DNA from 3 places in the Janthinobacterium sp. SUN206 genome. Region 1 is predicted to be linked to each of the others. Evidence: predicted binding sites of a transcription regulator. Region 1 holds the regulator's gene; each other region holds the start of a gene.
What was found. Region 1 encodes HrcA, which represses chaperone genes, less so after heat shock. Its sites were predicted from a motif close to TTAGCACTCNNNNNNNNNGAGTGCTAA; they were not measured.

Region 1 (5,712 bases):
GCGACACCGCCGAGGCCGCCTACTTCCAGTGCGCCAACCGCAACAAGCGTTCCCTGTGCATCGACCTGGCCGCCCCGGAAGGGCAAGCCCTGGTGCGCCGGCTGGCCGCCGAGGCGGACGTGCTGCTGGAAAATTTCAAACTGGATGGCTTGAAGCAATACGGCCTCGATGCGGCCAGCTTGCTGGAACTCAACCCGCGCCTCGTGTATTGCTCGATTACCGGCTTCGGCCAGGATGGGCCGTACGCGGCGCGCGCCGGCTATGACTTTTTGATCCAGGGCATGGGCGGCTTGATGAGCATCACGGGCGTGCCCGATGGCCAGCCGGGCGCCGGACCGCAAAAAGTGGGTGTGGCGCAGACGGACATCCTGACGGGCTTGTACGCCACCATCGCCGTGCAGGCGGCGCTGGCCGAACGGGAACGCTCGGGCCTGGGCCAGCATATCGACCTGGCCTTGCTCGACGTGCAAGTGGCCGCGCTGGGCAACCAGGCCGCCAATTACCTGTGCGGCGGCAAAGTGCCCCAGCGCATGGGCAATGCGCATCCAAACATTGTTCCATATCAAGACTTCCCCACGGCCGACGGCGACATGATTCTGGCGATCGGCAACGATGGACAATTCTCGCGCTTTTGCGCCGTCGCCGGCCATCCGGAATGGGCGCAGGACGAACGTTTCGCCACCAATCCGCAGCGCGTGGCGCACCGGGCGATCCTGATTCCGCTGATGCGCCAGGCCACGGTCATGCGCACGACGGCCGAGTGGATCAGCGCCTTCGAGGCGCAAGCCGTGCCGTGCGGCCCCGTCAACCGCATCGACCAGGTCTTTGCCGACCCGCAAGTGGTGGCGCGCGGCTTGAAAGTGGAGATGCCGCATCCGACGGCGGGCACGGTGGCGCTGGTGGCCAATCCCGTGCGCCTGTCGGCTTCACCGGTGCAATACCGCTTGCCGCCGCCATTGCTGGGGCAGCATACCCAGGAGGTGCTGCAGCAATGGCTGGGCCTCGATGGCGGCCAGATCGACGGTTTGCGCGAACGCAAAGTCGTCTAAAGAAAAACGCCGGCCAGTGGCAACACTGTCCGGCGTTTTTTTATCGATTCAGCCTTATTTCAGCACCAGTTTCAGCGCCGGTTTTTCACCGTAATCTTCATAGCGCTCATTGATGCCGGCGATACAGAACGTGATTTCTTCCAGTAAATCAGGCACTTGCGCCTTCATGCTTTCGGCGTCCTGCACCACGATGTCGAGCACTTCGTTCGGTTTCAAACGGAACTGCGTCATGTTTTCGTCGTCGCGCAGATAGCTGAGGCAATCGACCCAGGCATCCATGCTGTTGCCGTAAAACTCGGGGAAACCGAAGGCTTGCACGCATTGCGCGTGAAAGCTCGCTGCGTCGGTGATGTCTTTTCCATTCAGGATGGCAATGGCCATGGTCTTCCTCAGTTCTTCAGCGACAGCACATCCTGCATGTCGAACAGGCCGGTGGGCTTGTCGGCCAGGAAACGCGCGGCGCGCAGGGCACCGTGGGCATAGGTGACGCGGCTGCTCGACTTGTGGCTGATCTCGATGCGCTCGCCGATGCCGGCAAACAACACCGTATGGTCGCCCACGATATCGCCGCCGCGGATGGTGGCAAAGCCGATGGTCGACGGGTCGCGTTCGCCCGTCACGCCTTCGCGGCCGTACACGGCGCATTCCTTCAAGTCGCGTCCCAAGGCACCGGCCACCACTTCACCCATTTGCAGGGCCGTGCCCGATGGCGCATCGACCTTGAAGCGGTGATGGGCTTCGATAATTTCAATGTCGTAGCCTTCGGACAAGCTTTTCGCGGCCAGTTCCAGCAATTTCATGGTGACATTCACGCCCACGCTCATGTTCGGCGCGAACATGATGGCCGTCTTTTCGGCGGCGGCGGCAATGGCGGCCTTGCCAGCGTCGTCGAAACCGGTGGTGCCGATGATCATCTTGATGCCGTGCTCGGCGCAATACGCCAGGTGCTGCAAAGTGCCTTCCGGACGCGTGAAATCGATCAGGAAGTCGGCGTTCGCCAGGCCCTTCGCCAGGTCGGACTGCGTCAGCACGCCGGCCGGCTTGCCGAGGAAGGCGGCCGCATCCTGTCCGATCGATGGCGAACCGGCACGGTCGAGCGCGCCGGCCAGCACGGCGTCGGGCGCATTGCTGACCGCTTCGATCAGGATATGGCCCATGCGGCCGCTGGCGCCAGCGATGGCAATTTTCAGTTCAGTCATTTTATTCTCTTACAGCAACTTATTTGGTGGGTTCGGCAGCAGGTGCAGGTGCAGGTGCAGGTGCAGGTGCAGGCTCGGCGGCAGGTGCAGGCGTCACTTCCGGCTTGCTCACAGGAATGGCAGGGGCGGCATCGGCCGGCACGGGCACGGCGCTCGGCGCCACGGGCGACGGCACGGCGGCGGCTGGCGCGTCGGCCTTGGCGACCTTGGCGAACGGCGACGGGCCGGCGATACGGTCGATGTATTCTTTCTCCGTCGGCAAGTTACCGCCTTCGAAACGTTCAACCTTGCCATCCTTGCCGAAGTACACGACCACGCGGCTGCTGGTGGTTTCGCCACTGCCCCGTGCCAGGCGGAATGGATAATCCCAGCGGTCGGCATGGAAGATATCGGTCAGCAGCGAGGTGCCGAGGACGAAACGCACCTGATCGCGCGTCATGCCCACTTTCAACTGGGCCAGCATCTCTTCAGAGACAAAGTTGCCTTGTTGAATGTCAGGACGGTAGGGCGAGAAAAACCACATGAATTTCTGCAGCGGCGTAATGGTGGTCGTTTGTGCGCCCTGTTCGGGAACCAGTTCCTTGCCTTCTTTTTGAGCAGCTGCCGGCTTTTCGCCCAGGATGCCACGGTTGGCGCAGCCGGACATGGCCAGCGCGACACAGACCATGCCTGCCAAGACTGGTGCTCGAAATGGAATACGGTGCCAGAGAGATGGCAATACAGCCGGTGTTACGCGCATAAATGACCTCAATTGGATGAACAAAACGCCAGGAGTGACCGGCCCGCCAAAAAAAAGCATATTTTGGCACTCCCCGACAAAACGCTATATGATAAAGCACCTGACCCACATACGAGCAACAAACATGAGTAACAATCCTAGTGATCTCAAGGCAAGCGGCCTGAAAGCCACCCTGCCACGGCTGAAGATACTCGATATCTTCCAGAGTAGCCCGGTACGCCACCTGACCGCGGAAGACGTCTACAAGATTCTGCTGGCCGACAATATGGATGTCGGTTTGGCAACTGTCTACCGCGTCCTCACGCAATTCGAACAGGCCGGCTTGCTCAATCGCAACCATTTTGAAACCGGCAAGGCGATTTTCGAGCTCAACGAAGGTTCCCACCACGACCATCTGGTGTGCCTCGACTGTGGCCGGGTCGAAGAATTCTTCGACGAAGACATCGAAGTGCGCCAGCAAAAAGTGGCCGAAGAGCGCGGCTTCAAGATCGCCGAACACGCTTTGGCCATCTACGGCAACTGCATCAAGACGGCTTGCCCGCACAAAACAGCCTGACCCAAGCCGGCCGTTTCCGCAAGGGAACGGCCGGCGCGCCAGGCAGTACGATCAATGATGGCTCAGTGCGCTTGACAGCAGCTTGGCCGTGATATCGACGATCGGGATGACGCGCTCGTAAGCCATGCGCGTCGGCCCGATCACTCCCAACGTTCCCACGATCTTGCCGTTGACTTCATACGGCGCCGTCACCACGCTCATCTCATCCATCGGCACCAGGTTCGATTCGCCGCCGATAAAAATCTGTACGCCCGTCGCCTTGCTCGACACGTCGAGCAACTGCATCAAGCCCGTTTTTTGCTCGAACATGTCGAACATCTGGCGCAGCGAATGCATGTTCGACGACAGATCGCTCACGCTGAGCAAGTTGCGCTCGCCGGAAATCACCATGTCATCGCTATGGTCCGCCATCGCTTCGCTGCCCGCTTCCACGGCCGCCTGCATCAAACTGCCCATATCGTCGCGCAACTGGCGCAATTCGCCCTGCAGGCGCACGCGCACGGCATCGAAGGACAGGCCGCCATAATTCTGGTTGATGTAATTGGCCGATTGCACCAGTTGCGCCGGCGTATAGTCGGCCTCCGTCAGCAATAAACGGTTCTGCACGTCGCCGCCGGGCGCAACGATGACGAGCAGGATGCGTTTTTCCGACAGGCGCAGGAATTCGATTTGCTGGAACACGGATTCGCGGCGCGGACTGAGCACGACGCCGGCAAATTGCGACAGCGACGACAGCATCTGCGCCGCGTTGGCGATGGTTTTTTGCGGTTGCGGCGTCTGCAGGCGCATGCGCGATTCCACCAGGTGCTCGTCCAGGTGCCGCACGGTCAGCAAGGTGTCGACAAAGATGCGGTAGCCGCGCGGCGTGGGGATGCGTCCGGCCGAGGTGTGCGGACTGGACACATAACCGAGCTCTTCCAGGTCGGCCATGATGTTGCGGATCGTGGCCGGCGACAGGTCCAGGCCGGAAATTTTCGACAAGGCGCGCGAACCGACCGGCAGGCCGTCGGCGATATATCGCTCGACCAGGGCTTTCAGCAGTGTTTGGGCACGTGTATCGAGTTGCATGGTGTTTTATTTAGGCAAGTATTTTGTTAAGCAAGCGGCAACGAAAGCGGCCGAACGTGCGTCAACAGCGCCTATTATGCACGTTCGCCCGGCCTGCGGCGATCAATCTTCCAGTTGCCCTTGCAACCACAGCAACAATTCATCAAAGTTGGCGCAGATGGCGTCGGGCTGCACGCCGGCGGCCAGGTGCGCATCGCTGCCCTTGCGGTTCATCCAGACGGCGCGCATGCCCGCCCCCTGCGCTCCCGTCACGTCGAAATACAGGTCGTCGCCCACATACACGGCTTCATGGGGCGCGACGTCCAGCGCGGCGCAAGCTGCCAGGAAGATGCTGGCGTCGGGCTTGGCCACGCCAAAATCGCTGGCGGCGATCGATACCTTGAAATGCTGCGCCAGGCCGATAATGTCAAGGTCCGCATTGCCATTCGAGATCGAACCGACCAGCATGCGCTGGCGCATCCAGGCCAGGCCCGGCAAGACGTCGTCATAGGGCTGGACGCGGTTGCGCGCGGCCAGGAATTGCAGGATAGCGCCGTCGACCAGGGCGGGATCCTCGCCGGCAGCCTCGAAGGCGGCCAGCAAGCCCGCGCGGCGCAACTCGATCAGGTTGCCATGGAAATGCGGTTGTTCCTTGAGCATGGCCAGGCGGTGCTGGCGCAGCACCTCGATGGAAAACTGCCGCGCCACCTTGGGCGCATGCGTGGCCAGCCAGTCGTGCAGCAGGGTTTCCGCGGCGGCGATCACGGGCGCGATGGGCCACAAGGTATCGTCGAGGTCGAACAGGATGGCCTTGGGCGGCACGGCGGGTTTTACGGGGGCAAGGGACATGGGACTCACAATGGGATGCTGCGTCACGCTGCGCAGGATGCGTCTATTGTCGCACCGATCGACGCCGCCGGCATGGCTGCGCCCCCGTGAAATGGGGCCGGGCCAGCGCTTCCCGGCGAAAAATTGTTACAGGGTGATACAAGGCAAGGTCATCCAGCTTGCCAGATAGACTAAAATAGGCGCCATTCCAATGCGGCGCCAGCGTCCGCGTTGCGCTACCCAACTTAATTCGTTTTGGAGAATGTATGAAAAATTTGTACCTGCGCTCGATGC
Region 2 (5,712 bases), on a different contig from region 1:
GCAGGCTGCACAGCATGCGCGCGCGGGCCGGTTCGGCGATGGCGCCGGCCAGTTGCGCCAGTCCCATGTCGGCCGTGCGGGCTTGATGCTTGTCATCCATGATTCGTCCGTTAGCGAAGTGTTGTGGTGGAAGGGCCAGCATACTCTGCTCCCTACCTCACTGCAATGGAAGCCGCATGCCGCTCACCGATTCTGTTACCGACCCCGCCGACCCTTTCTCTGCCGTCACCCACGCGGCGCCGTACGATTACTATCGCCGCCTGGCGGACGGCCCACCGCTGCGATTCGATGCGCAGCTCGACTGCTGGCTGGCGACGGGCGCGGCCGGCGTGCGCGCCGTGCTGGCGCATCCCGCCTGCCGCGTGCGCCCAGCGGACCTGGGCGTGCCGCACAACCTGGCGGGCACGCCGTGCGGCGCGATCTTTGCCGAACTGGTGCGTATGAACGATGGCGAACGGCATGCCTTGCCGAAACAGGTGCTGGCGCGCGCGCTGGGCCAGGTGGATATGGCGCGCTTGCAGGGGCGGGCGCTGTACCTTGCCGGCGACCGGGTGCCCGGCAGCGCCGCCCAGCTGAACGATGCGATTTTTGAGCTGCCCCTGTTCGCCATGGCGGACTTGCTGGGCTTTGCGCCAGCGCAATGGCCGGCGCTGGCCGCCTGGACGCGCGCTTTTGTCGCCTGCCTGTCGCCGCTGAGCAATGCCGAGCAACTGGCCGGTGCGCAAGTGGCGGCCGAGGCCTTGCTGCAAAGTTTTGGCCATCTGCTGCGCGAGGGCGACGTGAGGCCCGGCAGCATGCTGGCCGCCATCGTGGCCGAGGCGGATGCGTCGGGTTGGCAAGCGTCGGGCGGCATGCTGGCCAACCTCGTGGGCTTGCTGTCGCAGACGTGCGACGCCACGGCCGGCTTGCTGGGCAATGCCATCGTGGCCTTGCGCACGCAGCGGGATTTGCTGCCGCAACTGCGCGCCGCGCCCGAGCTGTGGCCAGCCATGCTGCGCGAAGTCAGCCTGCGCGATCCCGCCATCCACAACACGCGCCGCTACACGGCGGAAGACGCGGAGTTCAATGGCGTGCGCGTGCCGGCCGGGCAGATGATTCTCGTCGTGCTGGCCAGCGCCGGCCAGGCGGAGTCGGGCTTCGGTCATGGCCGCCACGCCTGTCCGGGCCAGGCCATCGCGCTCGCCATCGCCACGGCTTGCCTGCAGGCGTGGGCCGGGGCTTTGGAAAGCTTGCCGCTGGCGTGGCGTTATCTGCCGTCGCTGAACGCCCGCATCCCCGTGTTTGTGCAAGGAGCAAACGCATGATCGCCGTGATTTTCGAGGTCTGGCCCAGTGCCGCAGGACGCCAGCAGTATCTGGACCTGGCGGCGTCCCTGCGGCCTCTGCTCGATGAGGTGGACGGTTTCATTTCCATCGAGCGCTTCAGCAGCCTGAGCGAGCCAGGCAAACTGCTGTCGCTGTCGTTCTTTCGCGATGAGGCGGCGCTGGCGCAGTGGCGGCAGCTGGAAGCGCACCGCGCGGCGCAATCGGCCGGCCGGCACGGCGTGTTCGACGATTACCGGCTGCGCATTGCCGCCGTCGTGCGCGATTACGGCATGCTGGACCGGCAGCAGGCGCCCGCCGACAGCCGGCGGCGCCACAGCGTTTAGCGTGGCAGCGCGCCCTGGGTGATTTTCACCTTGACCCGGTAGGTGGGCTCGGCCGCATTCAGGGCGGGCGGCGTGGCCGGGTCGACGTCGAGCAGGGTGAACGTCAGGTGGTTGACGGTGACGGAACTGGCGGCGCCGGGCATGGACTCGGACAGGACGATGTCGGTCGTGCCCGCGCTGTTGAGCAAACTGAAACTGTAGCTGACGTAACCTTTCCACACGCACACGGCGCCCTTGCGGCAGCGGCTGTCGTTGACGCGTTCGAGTTTCAGGGTATCGGTGGCCGTGATGGCCACCTGTTCGCCCGGCGAAAGCACGTGGGTGACGCTACGCGGCGTGTTTTCCGCGTCACCGGCGCTGCCGGCCGCGCCGCAGCCGGCCAGCATGGCCAGGCAGGCGAAGAACAGGGGAAGCAGCACGGTGCGATAAGAGCGGTTCAGAGTAGACATGTTTTTCCTTTCAGGTGGAGCGTCCCCGGCGTGCTTGTTCACGCGTGGGATAAAATGATAGTAACAAAATGATATTTTTCCGGCGCACTATTGGCGTGCTGCCGATGAATTGAGGCGCGAGCCACGCGGCGCGCCGATTACTGCGTAGAATGGCTGTTTTGAAAATCAGGAAACAACCATGAAAAAAACCGACCTGGCCAAAAGCGATGCCAAGAAACTGATGGGAAAGATGAATGTTCCCGGCGCCGGTGCATTCGGTAAGGAAGCGGTGGTCGTCGACCGCCGCGAACAGCGCAAGCGCGACCAGGCCCTGGGCCTGGTGCCATTCGCCGTCAAGCTGAACAGCGATCTGGTCTTGCAATTGCAGACCCTGGCCAAGGAGCGCGGTGCGGATCTGAATGAAGTCGTTGCTGAATTGATCAGCAAGGGCCTGGCTGCAGCTTAACTGGCTGCCATGTTTATCTGTTGATAAACATCAAGTAGTAAAACTAAAAGGCGCCTTGCGGCGCCTTTTACATTGCGGCATTGCTTGCGATTACACGTAGGCCGCCAGCGCGCCCTTCATTTTTTTCAGCGCCGCCACTTCGATCTGGCGGATGCGCTCGGCCGATACGCCGAACTCTTCCGCCAGCGCGTGCAGGGTGGCGCCGGAACCGTCGTCGTTGGCCAGCCAGCGCGCTTCGATGATGCGGCGCGAACGGGCGTCCAGCTTGGACAGGGCCGTTTCCAGGCCTTCCGATTGCAGCCGCGTCACTTGTTCCGCTTCCAGCACCTTGGTCGGCTCGCTTTGCTCCGACGACAGGTAGGCGATCGGCGAAAACTTGTCGTCTTCATCGTCGGTCGGCGATTCCAGAGCAATGTCGCGGCCGCTCAAACGCGTTTCCATCTCGATCACTTCTTCGCGTTTCACGTCGAGCAGCTTGGCCAGCGCATCGATCTGCTTCGGCGTCATCGCATCCAGGCCCGTCTTGTGGCTGCGCAGGTTGAAGAACAGCTTGCGCTGCGCCTTCGTCGTCGCGACCTTGACCAGGCGCCAGTTTTTCAGGATGTACTCATGCATCTCGGCTTTCACCCAGTGCATGGCGTACGAGACCAGGCGCACGCCCTGGTCCGGATCGAAACGTTTCACGGCTTTCATCAAGCCGATATTGCCTTCCTGAATCAGGTCGGCGTGCGGCAAGCCATAGCCCAGGTAGCCGCGGGCAATCGAGACCACCAGGCGCAGGTGCGACAGCACCAGTTCTTGCGCGGCGGCCAGGTCATTTTTTTCTCGCAGGCGTGTCGCCAGCGAAATTTCTTCGTCGTGGGTCAACATGGGCAGGCGGTTCACGGCCGAAATATAGGCGTCGATATTGCCCAGATTGCCAGTGAACCCGAGGCCCAGCGCATTACTTTTGGTCGGAACCAATGCGGACGTTGCGGACATCATAGTCATGTTTTCTCCCTCGTAGTCTTGCTTTGTTCCAGTTGGCCACGTCACGCGACGTGGCAGCTTGTATCGTCGTTTTTGCGTATTCGGTCTTGCACTTTGCAGATCGCGGCACCATCTTGATCTGGCGTCCATGGCGGTTCTGCTGTTGGTATGTCCCTATATTAGCACTCTCTGCTTGAGAGTGCCAATCAGCACATTTAATCGATCTGATAGCCTAAATGCTATGGCAAATGAATGCCTGATAAATATGTCTGAATAGCGATCTGAACAGTGCTGCAGGCCGCTTCACGACAACGTAGCCAGTCTACGGCCTCTGGCTGAAGCGAACCTTAAGAATACTTGCTTAATATCAAGATAACAGCAGTATGGGGAGGGCGCATGGCGGCACCGGAGGCGCCGCCATGGGAAAGAAGGTCAGTTCAGGCGCGCCAGGTGGCGCTGCACGCACAGGAAGGCGCCGATCAGGCCCAGGCCGGCGCTGACGGCCAGCAAGCCGGCCATCGGCAGCGGCGCCAGCGGCACCAGCTGGAATTCGGACGCGTACAAACGGGCAAACTCGGCAATCGCCGTGTTCAGCGGCTGCAAGGCCAGCGCCACGGCGCCCAGGGCCAGCGCGCCGGCGCACAAGCCCAGCAGGGCGCCCGTGTAATAGAAGGGGCGGTGGATGAAGGTGTCCGTCGCGCCGATCAATTTCGAGATGCTGATTTCATCGCGCTGCTGCATCACCTGCAGGCGGATGGTATTGAAGACGACGGCGATCACGGCCACGCCCAGGGTAATGGCCAGCAGCAGCAGCACCAGGCGCAGCACGCCCAGCAATGCCGCCAGGCGCTTGACCCAGGCCGAATCGACTTGCGCCGATTCCACGCCGGGCAAGTGGCGCAGCTGTTCCGCCACGGCATCGACATCCTGCGCTTCGCTGGCGCTGCTGAAGGCGTCGAGTTTCAGCACATAGCTGTCGGGCAGGGGATTGTCGCCCAGGGTGCTCAGCACGTCGGCCAGGCCGTTCTTGTTTTTCAGCGAATCCAGCGCCTGTTCGCGCGGGATGAAGACGATCTTCGCCTTTTGCTCGCCGACAATCTTGCGCATGGCGCCCGCCAGGCCCACGGCTTGCTCGCGCGGCGTGTCGATCTTCAGGAAGACGCTGATTTCCGGGTCGACCGACATCTGTTCCGACATGGGACGGACATTGTCGAGCATGGTCAAGCCGGCGAACGGCAGCGACAGGGCGATGGCGACGACGAGCACGTTCAATAAGAAGCCGCCCGGCGACTTGCGCAAGTGGATCAGCGCCGAACCGAGGGCGAAGCGATGTTGACGGAACCAGCCTCTCATGCCTGTTCTCCCGCGTCATCTCCGGCGCCGGGGGCGAAATCGGGATCGGGCGGCGCGAACACGGGCGCCTGCGTGGCCTTGTCGATGGCCACCAGCTGGCCGTTTTTCAGGTGGATCACGCGGGCGGCGGCGTCGAGCATCTGTTCGTCATGGCTGGAAATGAGACAAGTCACGCCTACGGAGTGGAACGCTTTCAGGGCGTCGAGCACCTTGTTGGCGCTGGCGCGGTCCAGGTTGGCCGTCGGTTCGTCGGCCAGGATGATCTGCGGCCGGTTGACGATGGCGCGCGCGATCGACACGCGCTGCTGCTCGCCGCCCGACAGCGACAGGGGACGCGCCATGGCGCGGTCCAGCAAGCCGACTTTATCGAGCGCGGCGCGCGCGCGCTGTTCGGCGGCCGTCTTGTGGGCGCCGACGACGAGCAGCGGCAGCATGACGTTGGCCAGGATGGAGCGGTCGTTGAGCAATTTTTGCTGCTGGAAGATCAGGCCCATGTTGCGGCGCAGGAAGGGCACGCCGGCCGGCTTGATCTTCGCCATGTCCTGGCCATTGACGATCAGCTTGCCCGACGTGGGGCGTTCCATGGCGGCGATCATTTTCAGCAAGGTGGATTTGCCGGCGCCGGACGGGCCCGCTAAAAACACCAGCTCGCCTTTGGCAATATTGAGGGAAATGTCGCTGAGCGCCACGGCGTCGGCGGAGTATTGCTTGGAGACGTGCTGAAATTCAATCATGTATAGGCTTATCCTAGCAGCGCTTCGACAAATTCGGCAGCCACGAAAGGCTGCAAGTCTTCAATTTTCTCACCGATGCCGATGAAATACACGGGCACGGGACGCACGCGGGCG
Region 3 (5,712 bases), on a different contig from region 1:
ATGGCGCAGGCATGGGTGATGGCGGCCTGCACCAGTTGCCGTCCCGCGCCGCGTCCGCGCGCCTGCGGCGCCACGTACACGCCCCACAGGCTGGCCTTGTCATGCACGACGGCAATCGGTTCGCGGCGCAGGCCGGCCAGCGCGATCAATTGTTCCTCGTCGAAAGCGCCAAATATTATTTGGTGGGAAGTGGCGCGCAAGCGCTGGGCTATCTGTGCCAGCGGCAAACCGCTTTCCGCCGCATGCGTGGTGCAGAAGGCGGCGGGCAGTTCGGCGATGCCGGCCAGGCGCAGCGCGCGGTAGGCGGCAACGTCGTCTGGCGCGAGGGGACGGACAGTGATGGCTGGCATGTGGGCGAGTATCGGGCTTCGATGCCAGAAAGTAAAGCTTGCGCTGCAAGGCAAGCGTCCCTGGCCATCGCGCCCGTCGCCGGCGCAGGGGCCTTACTGCGTGGCGACGCGCTGCATGGGCGCATTGTCCTTGCGCCATTGTTCCAGGCTGATCAGCTCAGCGCTGACGATGTCGTCGACGAGGATGCGCTTGCCGTCGGGCGAAACGACGAAACTCTCCCACCGATGCGCCGCATCGGGCGTGCTTTCGAAAAAGCTCAGCTGATAACAGGCGACGCCATCGACGAGGCGCGTCTCGGGTGACGTTTCCATCACGGCACCATGGGCGCGGCCGCCCGACGCCTTTTCGATATGCGCCGACCAGGCCTTGATTTCCGGCAAAGCCATCAAGGCATCGATGGCGCGCGCGTTCTGCTCCGGCGCCGCCGTCTGGCTGCTCGCGGCGGGGGCATTGTCTGCCTGCGGCGCGGATTGCTGGTGCAGGTAGAAAGCGCCGAGCCCGGCGGCCAGCAAGCCGGCCAGGATGCCGGCGATGATGGTGGTTTTGGAAGAGGAGGCGCGTGGCGGCATGATGGTGAGCATGGGAAAGAGGGACGATGGCGGCCATGCTAAAGCAAAACGCCCAGGCCGGCAATCGCCGGGCTTGCCAAACGGGTTTGCGAAACGGGTGTGCCAAATCGCCAGGCGAAAAAAAGCCACCTTCCGTAGAAGGTGGCTTTCGGGGCCGCCGGGAGGCGCTGGCAGCTTTTGGTCTGCCAGCCCTGTCCCTGCGTATGCGGCCAGTCGCGCCGTCGCCTGCGCGACTGGCCGCCGGACATTACATCATGCCGTCCATGCCGCCCATGCCGCCCATACCACCCATGCCGCCGCCCATGCCGCCGCCTGCTTTGTCGTCAGCGATTTCGCAGACCATGCAGTCGGTCGTCAGCATCAGCGAAGCGATCGAAGCGGCGTTTTGCAGCGCCGAACGGGTCACTTTGGCTGGGTCCAGGACGCCCATTTCAACCATGTCGCCATACGTGCCATTGGCAGCGTTGTAGCCGTAGTTGCCCGAGCCAGCCAGTACGGCTGCCACGACGACCGAAGCTTCTTCGCCAGCGTTTTGCACGATCATGCGCAGTGGCTCTTCCATTGCGCGCAGGACGATCTTGATACCAGCGTCTTGATCAGGATTGTCGCCCTTGACCGTGATGTTGGCGCGTGCGCGCAGCAGGGCTACGCCGCCGCCTGGCACGATGCCTTCTTCCACGGCAGCGCGGGTTGCGTGCAGTGCATCTTCAACGCGGGCTTTTTTCTCTTTCATTTCGACTTCGGTGGCTGCGCCAACCTTGATCACGGCAACGCCGCCAGCCAGTTTGGCTACGCGCTCTTGCAGTTTTTCACGGTCGTAGTCCGAGGTCGCTTCTTCGATCTGTACGCGTACTTGTTTTACGCGTGCTTCGATCGAGGCAGCTTCGCCGGCGCCATCGATAACGATGGTGTTTTCCTTGCCCACTTCGATGCGTTTCGCTTGGCCCAGTTCGGCCAGGGTCACTTTTTCCAGGGTCAGGCCGACTTCTTCAGCGATCACTTGGCCGCCGGTCAGGACAGCGATGTCTTCCAGCATGGCTTTGCGGCGGTCGCCGAAGCCAGGGGCTTTCACTGCGCAAGTTTTCAGGATGCCGCGGATGTTGTTCACAACCAGGGTCGCCAGCGCTTCGCCTTCGATGTCTTCCGCGATGATCAGCAGTGGACGGCCAGCTTTTGCGACTTGTTCCAGTACCGGCAGCAGGTCACGGATGTTCGAGATTTTCTTGTCGCACAGCAGGACGAATGGGCTGTCCAGTACGGCAACTTGTTTTTCTGGGTTGTTGATGAAGTATGGCGACAGGTAGCCGCGGTCGAACTGCATGCCTTCAACGATGTCCAGCTCGTCGTTCAGCGACTTGCCGTCTTCTACGGTGATGACGCCTTCTTTGCCGACTTTTTCCATCGCTTCAGCGATACGCTCGCCGATCGAGTAGTCCGAGTTCGCCGAGATCGCGCCAACCTGGGCGATTTCCTTGGTCGTGGTGCAAGGACGGGCGATTTTCGCCAGTTCTTCGACGGTGGCTGCAACAGCCTTGTCGATACCGCGCTTCAGGTCCATCGGGTTCATGCCGGCGGCAACGAACTTCATGCCTTCGCGCACGATGGCTTGTGCCAGCACGGTGGCGGTGGTGGTGCCGTCGCCGGCGTTGTCGCTGGTGCGGGAAGCAACTTCCTTGACCATTTGCGCGCCCATGTTCATGAGCTTGTCTTTGAGTTCAACTTCTTTCGCTACCGATACACCATCCTTGGTGACGGTAGGGGCGCCGAACGAGCGCTCCAGGACCACGTTGCGGCCTTTCGGGCCCAGCGTTACTTTGACTGCGTTGGCGAGGATGTTGACGCCTTCGACCATCTTGGCGCGCGCTGCGTCGCCGAATACTACTTCTTTAGCTGCCATGTTCAATTCTCCTGAGTTTCGGGATGTATCTGTCTACAACGTGGAAACAATTACTTGACGACGATCGCCATGATGTCTTCTTCGCGCATGACCAGCAGCTCATCACCGTCAACTTTGACGGTTTGGCCGGCGTACTTGCCGAACAGGACGCGGTCGCCCACTTTGACATCCAGAGGACGGACTTTGCCGTCGTCGAGAATCTTGCCATTGCCTACGGCAAGGACTTCGCCTTGATCCGGTTTTTCAGCAGCTGCATCAGGAATGATGAGGCCGGACGCAGTTTTGGTTTCCTGGTCGAGGCGTTTGACGATGACGCGATCGTTCAATGGGCGCAGATTCATACAAAACTCCTTAAAGTTCAATGGATAAGTGTTGCTAAATGAATACATGCCTGGCGCAGCGCCAGGCCTGCTTTCAGTGACCGCCGTTGAAAGCAGCCCGCAACGGTCAAGCAAACCCCATGTCATCGAGTGCGTGCCGGCGCTGGGCAGTGGTGGCATCGCGGCGTCGCCCGCCGCGTAGTGTTCCCTGCTGTTGTCCGGCATGCACCATCATGTCCTGAGGATTGCTACGAAAGAGTTTGTTAGCACTCTCTACTAACGAGTGCTAATTATAGGGACGCTAAGGGTCAACTTCAAGGGCTTATTCAAGGGGAACATATAGATAGATGCTGAGCAGAGCCTGCATCTACACAGGGTTTGCGCCAGCACAAGCCTCGTTCCCGGGCGTCAGCAACAGGCGCGACTCTAGCATGTCGTTCGGAGAGGGGGTGTTCCTGTACGCACAGGAAACAGAGTTTGACTATGAAATTTGATAAGATGATTGCAATTGCATATCAATATCGCCACATATCACCGCTCGCGCCAGAAAGAACACCATGCCATTCCCGCTTTCCCGTCCCGCCCTGCGCCTGCTGGGTGCCACCGTCATCGGCTTCGCCTGCCTGGGCAATGCCGCCGCGCAAACGCCCACCATCGTCGATGAAATCACCGTGGCGGCTTTGACCCCGCTGGAAAAGGACATGCTGCTCAATGACTTGTTCAACGACTTGAACAAGGATGACGACGACCAGGAAGCCCATGTGTGGGATAACGGCGGCGACCGCGGCGTGCTGGTGAAAGTCACGTATAACTTCAGCAACTCCGGCATGACGGAGCACAGCCTGAAGGCGCACGTCTGTCGCGACCTGAAATTCGTCGTTACGGCAGGCGACAAGTCGCAGGACCTGAGCCGCCGCACCTGTTCGCAAAACAGCGGCCGCTGGGATGTGCAGGGCAAGGATCCGGCGCCCGTCGTATATCCGCCATTCCTGTCCGACGTGACCATCGCCAAGCTGAATGCCAAGGAAAAACAAGCCTTGCTGACGGCTGCCGTGCGCACCTTGAAGGATGAAGAGGATGGCAAGACGCGCCAGTGGAGCAACAAGGGCCTGGGCAATGCGGTGCCGCTGGCAGTGCGCCTGACGCCCTCGGGGACGGACGCCAAACCTGGCAGCTACCGCAGTACTTGCCGCGACTTGACGATGGTGCTTGACGGAAAGGGTGGACAACAGACGCTGACGCGCCGCTCTTGCGAAAACCGCTATGGCGGACTGGATATCGAACCCGATTACGTCGACGAGTAAAACGCCGCCATCGCGGCGCTGGCGGATGCGTGCAGATGGCGAAAAGCGCCGGAAAAAGCGTGTATTGTCCGCCAACTGCCCTGCATTGATGTAAATATGTGTGACAGCGGCGTGATTCGATTGACGCCCATGGAGCGTCCGCCCTATAGTGGCGGGATGATTTCCGAATTCAACGAATTATCCGACAAAATAGGCCTGCTGGCCGAAATGACCCATGCGCTGCGCCGTGAAAACGCGCAATTGCGCAAGGACAATGCCGCGCTGGCCGCCGACAACGCCCTGTACGTGCAACGCATGCGCGAGGCGCAGGAGCGGGTGGAAGCGTTGCTGGAAAAAATTCCCGAACTGGTGCAAGCTGGTCTGGAGCAAGCCGCTTCGGAAGCGGGCGCCTATATTGCCGAGAACGAGAAGGAAGCGTAATGCCGCGTGTCGATGTCAATATCATGGGCCAGTCCTACAGCATGGTGTGTCGCGACGGCGAAGAGCGCGCGCTGCGCGAAGCGGCGATCTATCTCGATAGCAAAATGAAAGCCATCCGCGACGCGGGCAAGGTCAAGGGCAACGACCGCATCGCCGTGCTGGCCGCCCTGGGCGTGGCCGCGGAATTCCTGTCCGTGAAGTCGCCGCAAGGTCCGCTGTCGGAATTGACGATACTGGAAGTGAAGCAGAAAATCTCGGCCATGCACACGGTATTGGATAGTGCTCTGACGCCCCAGGAAAACCTTTTTTAAGCGCGTACGCGACGATTTGTCTTTGCGATGCGCGATCAAAGGAGTAAACTTGGGTCTACCCTGCGGTGTTCGCGATTGCCATATATTCCTTGAACCATTTATGCGCATCGGTTGCGAATTTTGTTTGATGGGAGTGAGCGTCGCTCGTTCGACGAACCCGAAATTGAACTAACGTGACCACCTTGAACCGTTTGGTTCGGGATGCCGGCATAGCGGCACAGGCGGGGCCCAATTTGCAGTACCAAGAAAACGGTTGCAGCATCATGCTCAGCCGTTTTTTTACGCCTGTTGCTTTTGATAGGGAGTGAACATGAAACAATACTGGCTGATGAAATCCGAACCCGATGAAGTGAGCATCGACGACCTGATGGCCGCGCCGCAGAACACCATGCCGTGGTTTGGCGTGCGCAACTACCAGGCGCGCAACTTCATGCGCGATGGCATGCAGCCGGGCGATGGCGTGCTGTTCTACCATTCCAGCTGCCCGCAGCCGGGCGTGGCGGGCGTGGCCGAAGTGGCCAGCGGCGCGTATCCCGATCA

Region 2: a site for HrcA is predicted at 3,691-3,717, ahead of rpoH (RNA polymerase sigma factor RpoH). Genes of this name have one in related genera too.
Region 3: a site for HrcA is predicted at 3,401-3,427, ahead of groES (co-chaperone GroES). Genes of this name have one in related genera too.

The regions. Positions count from the first base shown of each region.
Region 1 covers NZ_JAPWIB010000004.1:476,929-482,640, forward strand. Annotated here, with positions in the region: gene O3300_RS22785 (CaiB/BaiF CoA-transferase family protein) at 1-1,049, shown strand, start outside; gene O3300_RS22790 (barstar family protein) at 1,104-1,430, opposite strand; gene dapB (4-hydroxy-tetrahydrodipicolinate reductase) at 1,439-2,248, opposite strand; gene O3300_RS22800 (outer membrane protein assembly factor BamE) at 2,268-2,915, opposite strand; gene fur (ferric iron uptake transcriptional regulator) at 3,112-3,543, shown strand; gene hrcA (heat-inducible transcriptional repressor HrcA) at 3,595-4,611, opposite strand; gene O3300_RS22815 (HAD family hydrolase) at 4,714-5,439, opposite strand; gene O3300_RS22820 (hypothetical protein) at 5,685-5,712, shown strand, end outside.
Region 2 covers NZ_JAPWIB010000006.1:202,197-207,908, forward strand. Annotated here, with positions in the region: gene O3300_RS26920 (helix-turn-helix transcriptional regulator) at 1-100, opposite strand, end outside; gene O3300_RS26925 (cytochrome P450) at 177-1,304, shown strand; gene O3300_RS26930 (antibiotic biosynthesis monooxygenase) at 1,301-1,648, shown strand; gene O3300_RS26935 (hypothetical protein) at 1,645-2,097, opposite strand; gene O3300_RS26940 (hypothetical protein) at 2,276-2,542, shown strand; gene rpoH (RNA polymerase sigma factor RpoH) at 2,633-3,526, opposite strand; gene ftsX (permease-like cell division protein FtsX) at 3,944-4,864, opposite strand; gene O3300_RS26955 (cell division ATP-binding protein FtsE) at 4,861-5,598, opposite strand; gene ftsY (signal recognition particle-docking protein FtsY) at 5,607-5,712, opposite strand, start outside.
Region 3 covers NZ_JAPWIB010000001.1:2,596,397-2,602,108, reverse strand. Annotated here, with positions in the region: gene O3300_RS11760 (GNAT family N-acetyltransferase) at 1-350, opposite strand, end outside; gene O3300_RS11755 (hypothetical protein) at 444-920, opposite strand; gene groL (chaperonin GroEL) at 1,168-2,817, opposite strand; gene groES (co-chaperone GroES) at 2,868-3,158, opposite strand; gene O3300_RS11740 (hypothetical protein) at 3,695-4,441, shown strand; gene O3300_RS11735 (DUF904 domain-containing protein) at 4,571-4,861, shown strand; gene O3300_RS11730 (cell division protein ZapA) at 4,861-5,172, shown strand; RNA gene ssrS (6S RNA) at 5,227-5,404, shown strand; gene O3300_RS11720 (EVE domain-containing protein) at 5,483-5,712, shown strand, end outside.